Regions from separate parts of the Hymenobacter weizhouensis genome, predicted to be linked through region 1. Evidence: riboswitches for the same ligand, from Rfam matches in the RefSeq annotation. Region 1 holds a riboswitch; each other region holds the start of a gene.
What was found. Region 1 has a riboswitch for S-adenosylmethionine ahead of OIS53_RS17445 (O-acetylhomoserine aminocarboxypropyltransferase/cysteine synthase family protein). Riboswitches for the same ligand answer to the same signal wherever they lie in the genome.
Positions count from the first base shown of each region.

Region 2: another riboswitch for S-adenosylmethionine. It lies ahead of OIS53_RS06655 (phosphoadenylyl-sulfate reductase); the one in region 1 lies ahead of OIS53_RS17445 (O-acetylhomoserine aminocarboxypropyltransferase/cysteine synthase family protein).
Region 3: another riboswitch for S-adenosylmethionine. It lies ahead of OIS53_RS06720 (amino acid permease); the one in region 1 lies ahead of OIS53_RS17445 (O-acetylhomoserine aminocarboxypropyltransferase/cysteine synthase family protein).

Region 1 covers NZ_CP110139.1:4,206,398-4,210,593, forward strand. Annotated here, with positions in the region: gene OIS53_RS17440 (homoserine O-acetyltransferase family protein) at 1-687, opposite strand, end outside; gene OIS53_RS17445 (O-acetylhomoserine aminocarboxypropyltransferase/cysteine synthase family protein) at 1,101-2,486, opposite strand; SAM riboswitch class I at 2,862-2,975, opposite strand; gene OIS53_RS17450 (LysM peptidoglycan-binding domain-containing protein) at 3,264-3,566, opposite strand; gene OIS53_RS17455 (lipocalin family protein) at 3,798-4,196, shown strand, end outside.
Region 2 covers NZ_CP110139.1:1,607,996-1,612,191, reverse strand. Annotated here, with positions in the region: gene OIS53_RS06665 (sulfate adenylyltransferase subunit 1) at 1-606, opposite strand, end outside; gene cysD (sulfate adenylyltransferase subunit CysD) at 740-1,645, opposite strand; gene OIS53_RS06655 (phosphoadenylyl-sulfate reductase) at 1,861-2,637, opposite strand; SAM riboswitch class I at 2,962-3,053, opposite strand; gene OIS53_RS06650 (lipopolysaccharide biosynthesis protein) at 3,263-4,196, opposite strand, start outside.
Region 3 covers NZ_CP110139.1:1,626,046-1,630,241, reverse strand. Annotated here, with positions in the region: gene OIS53_RS06735 (HepT-like ribonuclease domain-containing protein) at 215-403, shown strand; gene OIS53_RS06730 (EcsC family protein) at 407-1,162, shown strand; gene OIS53_RS06725 (hypothetical protein) at 1,225-1,611, opposite strand; SAM riboswitch class I at 1,892-2,005, shown strand; gene OIS53_RS06720 (amino acid permease) at 2,317-3,771, shown strand; gene OIS53_RS06715 (CPBP family intramembrane glutamic endopeptidase) at 3,924-4,196, shown strand, end outside.

The DNA.
Region 1 (4,196 bases):
GAGGGCTTCCTGGTCGGGGTGGGTTTGGGTGCGCTGATAGGCATCGTAGCTGCGGTAGCTGAGCAGGGCCACGGCGCGGGCCGCTTGTAGGCCCGCCACGCCGCCTTCGGGCGTGGCGGCGTGGTAGGTGGGGTCGGCGAAGATGGCCAGGCGCTGGGCCTCGTTGAAGGCAATGCCCCAGGCCGAGTGCCGGGCGTTGGTGGCCAGCAGCACCAGGTTTTCGATAAGCTGGGGCCGCTGCACGGCCCACTCCAGCGCCTGCTGCCCACCCAGGGAGCCCCCAATCAGGGTGTGGATGCGCGGCAGGGCCAGGTGTTCCCGCAGGGCCTCATGCACGGCCACCATGTCGCGCACCGTCACCAGCGGAAACTGCTGAAACAGCGGCTGCTCGGTAGTCGGGTCGGGTGTGAGCGGGCCGGTAGTGCCGTAGCAGGAGCCCAGCACATTGGCACACACGATAAAGCACTCCTCAGGGTCGAAGTGGCAGCCCGCCCCAAACAGGCCCGGCCACCAGCTGAGCACGTCGGCGTTGGCCGTGAGGGCGTGGCACACCCACACCACATTGTCGCGGGCCGGGTTGAGCTGGCCGAAGGTGTGGTAGGCCACGGCCACGTGCGGCAGCACGGCCCCGCCTTCCAGGCGCAGCGGCCGGGGCAGGAGGAACAGGTGCGGTTCTTCTAAGGACATGGTGTGATGATGAGCCCCTTGGCGGCTCTAGCTCTAGTCGCCTCACCCCCAACCCCCTGTCCGAAAAAGGAGAGGGGACTCTAACTCTAGCTTTTAGCTTTAGGATAAGCTCTAGATGGTTGGGTATGAGGAAACTGGAAGAAGTAGCAGGATGAAAAAACAGAATGGAGTCGGATAGAACTGATAAGGGCCGGGCAGCCAGAACATCGTCTCACTTCTCACCTCTCACTGTCTCAGGTCTAACCAAAAGCCTGCGGGCGGAGCCAGGTGGCTCCGCCCCGGCTGTGGGCGGGTGGTGGGGTTACCAGGCTTCCTCTCTCACAAAAGCCTGGGCACCACCCGCGCGCCGCGGTGCTGGAAGCTGCGGCCGGGCAGCCTCTCTCCAAACCGCCCGGCCTCTCAACCCCCTGGTATTAGACTTCCAGCGTGGCGGCGTGTTCGATTTCGGGTTGGGGCAGCAGGGTGCTGCCGCTGTCGGCGTCCGGGGTGGCGGCGTCGCGCACCGCGTCGAAGGCTTGTTGCAGGTCAGCCCGGATGTCGTCGAAGTGCTCGATGCCCACCGACAGGCGCAGCAGGGTCGGTGTGACGCCGGCCGCGCGCTGCTCCTCCTCGCTCAGCTGCTGGTGGGTGGTAGCCGAAGGCTGGATGATAAGCGTTTTGGCGTCGCCCACGTTGGCCAAGTGGCTCACCAGCTTGAGGTTGTCGATGAACTGCGTGGCCGTGTCTTTGGTGCCGCGGATGGCGAAGGTGAGCACCCCGCCGTAGCCGCGCTTCAGGTATTTCTGCGCCAGGGCGTAGTAGGGGCTGCTCGGCAGGCCAGGGTAGTTCACGGCTTCCACCTGCGGGTGCTGCTCCAGCCAGGTGGCAATGCGCAGGGCGTTTTCCACGGTGCGCTCCACGCGCAGGCTCAGGGTTTCGAGGCCTTGCAGGAGCAGGAAGGAGTTGAACGGGCTCTGCGAGGGGCCGAAGTCGCGCAGGCCTTCCACCCGGGCCCGGATGATGAAGGCAATGTTGCCGAAGGGGCCGTTCTTGCCGAATACGTCGTTGAACACCAGCCCGTGGTAACCCTCCGAAGGCTCCGTAAACTGCGGATACTTGCCGTTGCCGAAGTCGTAGGTACCGCCGTCCACAATCACCCCGCCAATGCTCGTGCCGTGCCCGCCAATCCACTTCGTAGCCGATTCTACCACGATGTGGGCGCCGTGCTCCAGGGGCCGAAACAGGTAGCCGCCCGCCCCGAAGGTGTTGTCCACAATCAGCGGCAGGTCGTGCTTTTCGGCAATGGCGGCAATCCGCTCAAAGTCCGGAATGCTGAAGCTAGGGTTGCCAATGGTTTCCAGGTAGATAGCCTTGGTATTATGGTCGATGTGCTGCTCGAAGCTCTCGGGCCGGTCCCCGTCGGCGAAGCGCACCTCAATGCCCAGGCGCTTGAAGGCCACTTTGAACTGGTTGTAGGTGCCGCCGTACAGGTGGGCCGTGCTCACGAAATTGTCGCCGGCTTGCAGGATGTTGTTCAGGGCAATGAACTGCGCTGCCTGCCCCGACGACACGGCCAAGGCTGCCACGCCGCCTTCCAGAGCTGCCACCCGCTGCTCAAACACGTCGGTGGTGGGGTTCATCAGGCGGGTGTAGATGTTGCCGAACTCCTTAAGGGCAAACAGGTTGGCCCCATGCTCGGCGTTCTTGAACACGTAGCTGGTGGTCTGGTGAATGGGCACGGCGCGCGAACCAGTTACGGGGTCGGGCTGCTGGCCGGCGTGGAGTTGCAGGGTTTCGAAGTGGAGGCTTTGCGTGGACATACGGGTGCTGATGTTGAGAAGGTTGACGGGAAAAAAGGAGGGAGTGAGCGACGAGCTGAAAGGCCACGCTGAGCGTGGCGGGAGCCGCACCGGAGCCTGCCAGAAAACCTGGCGATAAGGGCTAGCAGGGTGCGGGAGAGCCTAGCGGAGGCCACGGAGGCACCGCCGGGTAGAGCTGGAAGAGGGGAGGAGCGCCGAAGAGCCTTAGGCTAGCAACAGCAACAACAAGCGCCGCAACAGCAGCGCATTCGCATTCGGGAGGTAGTGCGGGCCGCAGGGGGCACAACGCAAAAACCCGTTGGCTGAGCGGCGCGCAGAGCAGCCGGAGCAAACGGGAACAGGTAATCGAAGGCGAAGGAGTTTTCCATGGTACTCGGCTTATATGTCCCGCCGGCCGGAGCCGGAGCGGGCAGGAATTGGCACCTTTCGCGCGGTCGAAGGTTGCCAGCGGGTCACGGAGCCTGTTCTCTCGCCGCTTCTGTATAAATCCTCAAACAAACTGCCCCGCCGCGAGCGGGGGAGTACCGGTGTGGTGATGCAAATGTATACCCGAAAAGGATAAGTGCAAGCAGTCAGCAAAATTTTTTGTTGGACCGGTATGGCGCCCCAGATTCCCGAGGGGTTTGTGGTACCACTATCGTTGCTGACTCCTGCACGCTTAAATAAGTCGTTCAATGATAGTGACATCACGATTAAGAAAGTCGTGGCATCACCCCGGCCCAACAAAAAAAGCCGCCCAGTATGAGCGGCTTTTTCAGAATAGATAAACCAGCAAGCTTACAGCTTGGGTAGCGTCAGGACCTGGCCTACTTCAATGTGGTCGGGGTTGGAGCCGATGATGCTTTTATTGGCATCGTAGATCTGGTGCCACTTGCTGGCGTCGCCGTAGTGGTTTTTGGCAATTTTCGACAGCGAGTCGCCGCTTACCACGGTGTACTTTTCGCCTTGGGCCGCGGCAGCCGGCTGGGCGGCGTTGGCATTGCCGAAGAAATCGGTGGCGCCGCCGGCCGGCTTGGGTTGGTTGGCGGGCTGAACCGGTTGTTTTTCGCCTTTATCCGAGAGGAAGTCAAACAGTCCCATGATGGTGCAATGAGTTAGGAGTGGGAGGGGAAGGCCGTAGGGCATCTGGCTGATGGTCACGGCGTCAGGGCCTCTTACGCCAGCCACGGCAATAGGTTATAGGAGCCAAAATTCTGAGTGAGGAGCTTAACATCTTGCCAAAAGGCCGCGTAAGAGGCGCAAGCCGGCCGCAGCCCAGGGCTGAATGACCGGCATCCTCTTCACTCTCCTAACCCCCAACTCTCGCATCTCATGAAAACGATTTCTGCTCCGTTTCGCTACCTGGCCAGCCTACTGGTACTGCTCTCCCTGTTTGCCGCCTCGTGCAGCAGCAAAGAAGGCAAGGTGGAAGGCGTCAACATGCTCTACGGCAAAGACAGCAAAACCTGGAAAACCGACAAGGAGCTGGACGCTACCGGCGACAAAGTGAAGCAGACCGACTCGGAAGAAGACGAACGGGTGACGTTCTTCGCCAACGGCCAGTACAACATGAGCTCCAACGCCGGCGCCGTAAGCGGCAAGTACACCTTCGACCAGGCCGGCAAGAAAATTACGATGACTCCCAACGGCGCTACCAACGCCAACGTTTTTGATGTGGTAACGCTGACCGACGACAAGCTGACCCTGAAAGGCACCGACGGCTCGGAGCTA
Region 2 (4,196 bases), 2.2 Mb from region 1:
GTGCTCCAGCAGGCTGGGGCCGGTGTACCAGGGCAGCTGGGCCGACTTCTTCACCACGTTGTCGCCGAGCAAGGCGCTGAGCGGAATGGCCGTGGCGGCGGGCAGGTGGAAGTGGGTGGTGAGGGCGGCGTAGTCGGTGGCAATGCGGGCGAAAACGGCCTCGTCGTAGCCTACCAGGTCCATCTTGTTCACGGCCAGCACGAAGTGCCGAATGCCCAGCAGAGCGGCAATCAGGGTATGGCGGCGAGTTTGCTCAACTACGCCCTGGCGGGCATCCACCAGCACAATGGCCAGGTCGGCGTTGCTGGCGCCCGTCACCATGTTGCGGGTGTACTGCACGTGGCCGGGCGCGTCGGTGATGATGAACTTGCGGCGCGGCGTGGTGAAGTACTTGTAAGCCACGTCGATAGTAATGCCCTGCTCCCGCTCGGCCCGCAGCCCATCGGTCAGCAAGGCCAGATCCACGGTGCCGCCCGACGCCTGCCGCTTCTCCAGGGCCGCCAGCACGTCCAGCGACACCGACTCAGAATCGTACAGCAGCCGCCCAATCAGCGTGCTTTTGCCGTCGTCCACGCTGCCGCAAGTGATAAATCGAAGTAAGTCCATTTCGGAGAGGTGAGAAGGTAGAGGTGAAAAGTGAGATGGACGGTGAAGAATATGAGGGTGTAGTTAGGAATACTGATGAGGAAAGGGCAAGCCAAAAACTCTCACTTCTCACCTCTCATATCTCACTTCTAAATCAGAAATACCCGTTGCGCTTCCGGTCTTCCATGCCGGCTTCGGAGATGGTGTCGTCGAGGCGGGTGGCGCCCCGCTCACTTACCTTGGCCAGCAGCAGGTCCTGGATGATGTCTTCGACGGTGGCGGCCGAGCTTTCCACGGCGGCCGTGCAGGTAGAGTCGCCCACGGTGCGGAAGCGCACCTGCCGGGTCACAATTTCGTCGTCCTCGTCGAGGCGCAGGTGCTCGGTGAGGCCCAGCAGCTGGCCCGAGGGCAGCACCACGCAGCGCCGCTCGTGGCCGAAGTAGATGTCAGGCAAGGCAATGTTTTCGCGCTGGATGTAGCGCCACACGTCCAGCTCGGTCCAGTTCGAGATGGGGAATACGCGCACGTTTTCGCCCTTCTGAATGCGGCCGTTGTAGATGTTCCACAGCTCGGGGCGCTGGCGCTTGGGGTCCCACTGCCCAAACTCGTCGCGCACGGAGAAGATGCGCTCCTTGGCGCGGGCCTTTTCCTCGTCGCGGCGGGCCCCGCCGATGCAGGCGTCAAACTCAAACTCCTCGATGGTTTCGAGCAGGGTGTAGGTCTGCAAGGGGTTGCGACTGGGGTACTTGCCGCCCGGCTCGCGCAGGCGCTGGCGCCGGATGGTGTCCTCGACGCGGCGCACAATCAGCCACTCGCCCAGGCGGGCGGCCAGCTCGTCGCGGTAAGCCAGCACCTCGGGGAAGTTGTGGCCGGTATCCACGTGCACCAGCGGAAACGGAAAGCGGCCGGGCCGGAAGGCCTTTTCGGCCAGGCGGGTGAGCACAATAGAGTCTTTGCCGCCCGAAAACAGCAGGGCAGGCCGCTCAAACTGCCCGGCTACTTCGCGCAGAATGTGAATGGCTTCGGCTTCAAGCCGGTCGAGATAATCAAATTGAGTCATGTAGAACACGCTTTAGCTTGTTCGGCGCCAGGAGTTTCTGGCTGAAAAAAGCCCGGCCAGGCCGGAGAAATACTGTTTAGTGGTAACCGTCATGCTGAGCTTGTCGAAGCATCTCTACCTCTGGCTAACTCCTGACGCTTGTTCAACGAAGCGGGAGAGATGCTTCGACTTCGCCTCCGGCTGCGCTCAGCATGACGTTCTGCATGCTGCGGCTTTCAACCGGAAGCAGGCACCGGCTCCACCACCGGGTCGGGGCCGTTGTGCGTGGCGTGCAGGCCGCATTCCTTGGCCGACAGGTCTTCCCACCACCAGCGCCCGGCCCGGAAGTCCTCGCCCGGCCGGATGGCACGGGTGCAGGGCGCACACCCTATGCTCACAAAACCCTGCTGGTGCAGCGGATTGACGGGCACGCCATGCTCCTGCACGAAAGCCAGGGCCTGCTCCCAGGTCCAGTCGAACAGCGGATGAATCTTAATGAGGTTATGCGCCGCGTCCCACTCCACCGGCTCCATGGTCTGCCGGTTCTGCGACTGTTCGGCCCGAATGCCGGTTACCCAGGCCGGGCGGCCCGCCAGGGCTCGGTTCAGTGGTTCCACCTTGCGGATGTGGCAGCACTCCTTGCGGTTTTCCACGCTGTTGTAAAAGGAATTGGGGCCTTTGCTGAGCAGCAGGCTTTCCACGGCCTCTTGCTGCGGGAAGTACACCTGAATGGACTTGCCGTACTTGAGCAGCGTCTTATTCCAGGTGGCGTAGGTTTCCTGAAAATTACGGCCCGTGTCGAGGGTGAATACCTCGATGGGCAGGTCGTGGGCGAAAATCAGGTGGCTGAGTATCTGGTCTTCCAGCCCGAAGGAAGTGGAAAACACCGCCTGCCCCGGATACCGCTCGGCCACGAGGCGCAGGCGGTCCAGAGCCGACGCCTGCGTGAGGCGGGGACGCAGCTCGTCCAGCAAGGCATGGACGGCCGGCGTAGCTTCTGCTACTGCGGACATAAACAAAGGGGGAGTGGAAGGCGCCACCAGGGGCGAGTTCCGGCCAGACATGGCCCCCGAAAGCTGAAATCGGCTGGGGCCGCGCACAGCGCGGCTACAACAGAAACAGCAGGGGCGAAAGGCGCGGGAGTGTGAACGGCCGGGCTACGCAGCTACGCGCACCAGCAGGCTTAGTATCAGCACACTACCAGCAAAAAAGAAGGAAAGCGGGGGCCCTAACAACAACACGCCATGCACAGCATACCACAACACCCATGCTGTACGGCGGGGGAGGTGACGAATGCGGGAGCAGCGGTGGTGTGAAAGGGTTTCACGGCGTTGTTGTTTTTATATGGTCAGGACTTGGCACCGTTGCAGAGCTTCCGCTGGTTGCCGGCGTTTCGTCGAGCCTGTCTCTCCACGCCTCTGTATAAAAACAATCCTTCAGTGGGGTAAAGAATTGGTGCCCTAAAGGTAGCAGCCAGAATTTTATACTTCCAAATTTTTAAATGAATAGTTACTGGCAGTAAGTTGTGTTAAAGATGATACACCGCTGTAAATCAGTGAAATGCTAGATACTAGGCGCCTAAAAGCCAAAACGCGCATACTTTGTTTGTGGCGGATTTTTGCTCTGCCCGCTGCGTCTTTAGCGGCACACGCGCGCCCATAGCTGCCGCAACAGGGCTGTGGCTTCGGGGGCGGCGTTGGTGGCTAGCACCAGCCCGGCGTACACGGCCGTCAGCACCGTGGAGCGCAGCAGCATGGTGAGCAGGGGCGAGGCCTGGGCCGGTACCAACCACGCCAGGAAGCCCGCGGTGGCGGCAATCAGCAGGATGAGCGGAATGCGCCAAGTGAAGGGCTGCATGCGGTAGCTGTGCCACACAAACCAGGTGCGGGCCAGGTTGATGCTGACCTGGGCTGCCACGGCCGCCACAGCCGCACCCATCAGGCCCAGGCGCGGAATCAGCACGGCGTTGAGCACCACGGTCAGCACGGCCAGGCAGGTATTGAAAATCAGGTCGAAGCGGTAGCGGGGCGAGGTGACGACGATGAGGCCGTTGACGCCGGTGATGCTGTCGAAGAGGCGGCTGCCGAGCAGGAGCAGGACCACAGTGGTGCCCTGGGCGTAGTCGGCCCGCATGAGCGAGTAGATAAAGTCCAGATTGAGGCCGATGCCCAGGGCCAGCAGGCAGCCCACCAGCGTGTTCAGGCGGGTAGTGCGGCGGTAGAAGTCGGCCATGCGGGGCAGGTCCTGCTGCTTCCAGTAGTCGGCCAGCAGCGGAAAGGCAATCTTGTTGAGGGAGCGGGCCGGAATAGCCAGCGCCGTGCTGATATAAAATGCCACCTGATAAATGCCGGCCGCCGCCAGATTTACCTGCGCCCCCACCATAAGCATGTCGATGTACATGATGATGGTGCCTGACAGGGAGCTGAGCAGGGTAAAAGCGCCCACGCTCAGCAGCTCCCGCACGGGCCGCACGGCCAGCACTTGCCGCGTGGGCCGCAGGTGCAGCTCCCCGATGGCCGCCACATAGCCCGTAAGCAGCAGCAGCAGCAGCCCGTTGGCCCCCACAAACCAC
Region 3 (4,196 bases), 2.2 Mb from region 1:
CGCTATTAGCTTTCGGACTGTATCACATAATCCGGGCCTTGTTCTGGCGAAAATACTCGCGAGAATTCGTACCGAGCACAATGTCGAAATATGGAGTTGTCAGAACAATTTCACCGACCAATATTACAGTTGATGACATACGGTATATGAAGTGGCTTTTCTACGCGGGTACGATGTCATTTCAGGTATACGTTGCTGTATTGATTTTACTACGATGACCAGCACGTACAGCTACCAAGTCCGCGTCGAGCCTCACGCTTGGCAGCAACAGATGGTGGACTTCCGCAACCGTCTGATCCATTCGTACGACAACATTGACGACGTAATTGTATGGGCCATCCTGAAACGGCATTTGCCGGTACTGAAAGCTGACGTGCAGCGCCAGTTGCAGGAACCAGAATAGCTTATGCCATCAACTTTCGAAAGCTACGACCACACCATCCGGGCTGAACTGGCGGCCTGGCAGCGGCAGATGCAGCGGCCCCCGACGCTGGTGAACCGCCTAACGCGGCGGGTACAGGCCCGGCTGAATGCCTTGCTGCCGGAAAAGGTGCATCAGGCCATTACCACAGCTATTCGGGAGATGGTGCGGGGCGTGCTGTTTGGCTCGCAGCATCTTACCGCTAAGCCGCTGCGCGAAGGCACGCTGGCCGAGCGCGAAACGGCCGTGCGCACCCGCATTCGCTATTACCGCAACACGGCCGCCGTGGAAGGTGGCGTAACCGGAGCTGGGGGCCTGCTGCTGGGCCTGGCCGACTTTCCGCTGCTGCTCGGCCTCAAGCTCAAGCTGCTCTTCGATATAGCCGCCCTTTACGGGCACGACGTGCACGATTACGCCGAGCGGGTCTACCTGCTGCACGTGTTTCAATTGGCCTTCAGCGGGCAACACACCCGCAACGACACCTACCGCCGCCTGGCCGACTGGGACGCCTACCGCCACACCCTGCCCCCCGACGTGCAGGAGTTCGACTGGCGCACGTTTCAGCAGGAATACCGCGACTACATCGACCTGGCCAAGCTGGCCCAGCTCGTGCCGGTGATTGGGGCCGCCGTGGGAGCCGTAGCCAACTACAAGCTGCTGGAGCAACTCGGCGAAACCGCCATGAACTGCTACCGCATGCGCTGGTTTGCCAGTGCGCAAGCGGCTGCCACCTCAGAATGACAAAGCCATAAAAAACGCCCCGACGGCGTACGTCGGGGCGTTTTCAGGGAAGCAGCCGGAGCTTAGCTTTTGCCTTGCTGTGGGCTTTGGTGGCGGGCTTTGCGCTTCTGCAGGCGCTCGGCTTGCAGCTGGGTGTACTTGGCATACTGCTCGGCGCTCAGGATTTGCTTGAGCTGGGCGTCGTACTGGGCCCTGGCGGCTTTGCGGGCTTGCTGCTGCTGAATACGGGCCAGGTGCAGCTGCCGTACCTGCTCGGTTTGGGCGGCGCTGAGGCCGAGCTTTTTGGTCAGGTGCTGGGCAGCGCGGTCGGCCTTCTGTTCAGGGGTTTTCGGGGCCTGCTGAGCGCGGGCAGCTTGGGCGGGGCGCTGGGTGGGGGCCGGGGCCGTTTGGGCCGAGGCGACAGTCGCGGCAAACGAGAATGCGGCGAGCAAAACAACAATCTTTTTCATGGCTCTGAGACGGCAGCATATGGGAAAGGTTTAATTCATAAGAAAAGAAATGAACTGCCTACGTAGCGAGCTAAACGGCTTTTAAGTGGCACGAAAGGTAGTCTGAGTGCCAAGCGCTTCTAGTGCTGGCGCGGCAGATAAAATCAAAAAATTCAATTGCCGAATTAAACCTTACCTCCAAAAAATAGTCGGGGCTGGCCGGGCGGGAGGCGGAAGGTTGCACGTCGAGCCGGCCGGACGTAGCTTTGCCGCACCAATTCTTTACCTTATTGAAGGATTGTTTTTATACAGAGGCGCTGAGAGACAGGCTCGCTGAAGCGCCGGCAACCCTCCGCAAGCTGCGGAACGGTGCCCAACCGAAGGTCGGCGCAACTACTCGCTGATCATATAAAAACAAGTTGCCGTGGACATCCCGCCCCGTTTTTTCGCCTCCAGTGTTCCGTGTACTGCCTTCTTGCGTCTGCGCGTAAGCGGCACCTGGTGTTGGCCCGCCGGCTGTTGTTGCTGATGCAGGCGGATAGCTCCCGCTGCGGTGTGCTACGAACGCCGCTCCTCTTTCCCTTGTAAGTTTTTATCCTGCCAGCCACCGCTGCCGAAAGCAGATGGGCTGCGGTACGTGCCAGGAAACAACCGGCTTACCAGCAGCATGGCAGCCGCCACCAATCCGCGAAGTCCGCTTTGCGCCACCCTCTTATACACTGATGTATGCTGAAAAAATCATTGGAACTGCTGCGGCAGGAAGCCGCCGAATCGGGCGCTGGCACGTTGCAACGAACCCTGAACGGCTTTAACCTGATTGCCATTGGCATTGGGGTGATTATCGGGGCGGGGCTGTTTTCCCTCACGGGCCTGGCCGCCGCCAACAACGCCGGGCCGGCCGTTACGCTGTCGTTTATGGTGGCGGCCGTAGGGTGCGCGTTTTCGGCCTTGTGCTACGCCGAGTTTGCCGCCATGGTGCCGGTGGCCGGCTCAGCCTACACCTACGCCTACGCCACCATGGGCGAGCTGTTCGCCTGGATTATCGGCTGGGACCTGATTCTGGAGTACTCGGTGGGTGCGGCGGCGGTGGCCATCAGCTGGTCGCAGTACCTGGTGAAGTTTCTCAGCAAGTACGACGTCTACCTGCCCCCGCAGCTGGTGATGTCGCCGTTTGAAACGGCCGCCCTGGCCGATGGCAGCACGGTGCGCGGACTGCTGAACGTGCCGGCCATGCTCATCGTGGCCGCCATTACTTTGGTTGTAGTGCGCGGCACGCGGGGCTCGGCCTGGTTCAACGCCCTGGTCGTGACCCTGAAGGTGTCGGTGGTGCTGGTGTTTATTGCCCTGGGCTGGCAGTACATCGACCCCGCCAACTACCAGCCCTACATCCCGCAGAACACGGGCGTGTTTGGGGAGTTTGGCTGGAGCGGCATTTTGCGCGGGGCCGGGGTGGTGTTTTTCGTGTTCATCGGCTTCGACATTGTGGCGACGATGGCCCAGGAAACCAAGAATCCGCAGCGCAACATGCCCATCGGCATCATCGGCTCCCTGCTGATTTGCACGGTGCTATTCGTGCTGTTTGGGCACGTGCTTACGGGCCTGGCCCACTACACCGAGTTCAAGGACAGCGCCGCGCCCGTAGCCATTGCCATCGAAAAGACGCCCTACGCCTGGCTGGCCTCGGCCGTGATTCTGGCCATCATCATCGGGTACACGTCGGTGATTCTGGTGGATTTGCTGGGGCAGACGCGGGTGTTTTTCGCCATGGCCAAGGACGGCCTGCTGCCACCGGTGTTTGCGCGGGTGCACGAGCGGTTTCACACGCCCCTGCAATCGGGGCTGCTGCTAGGCTTGTTCATTGCTCTGTTTGCCGGCTTCGTGCCCATTGCCGTGGTGGGCGAAATGACCAGCATTGGCACGCTGCTGGCTTTCGTGATGGTGTGCCTGGGCGTGCTCATCATGCGCAAAAAGGAGCCCGACGCCCCGCGCGGATTCCGCACGCCCTGGGTGCCGGTGGTGCCCGTTCTGGGCATCCTGACCTGCCTGCTGATGATGGCCTCCCTGCCCCTGGACACGTGGATTCGGCTGGCTGTGTGGCTGGCCCTGGGACTGGCCATCTACTACGGCTACGGCCGCAAGCATAGCAAGCTGCGGCAGGAGCAGCTTCGGCAGCCGGCCTAACTCCGCGCCGCCGAAGGGCTAAGGGCTGTTGCAACCCTCTTCATATGCATGCAACTGCAAAACCCAACAGCCGGAGCCGTAAGGTGCCGGCTATTGGGTTTTGTGCACACTACCGAATAGCTTGCAGGCTCAGTATGTAACCTGATTTATCCATGGAAATCACTGCTTCGGAGATGCCTGTCTCCGCTGCCCGCCCCGAGCCGGCATATCCAACCATCAAGGAAAGCTGGGGCGCGTTTGGGTGGTTCTTGCTTATCATGCTGGTGGTTAGCCTACCGGTTTTTATCATTTTCAATGAAGTCATTCACCGCAAGTCAGTGGTAGTCAGTTCTGTGGCGACTGTGGCAGGGCAGGTGGCAACCATTGGTTTTTTGCTCTGGCGCTACCGCCAACGACAACCCCCGCTACAGGTACTGGGCACGGTG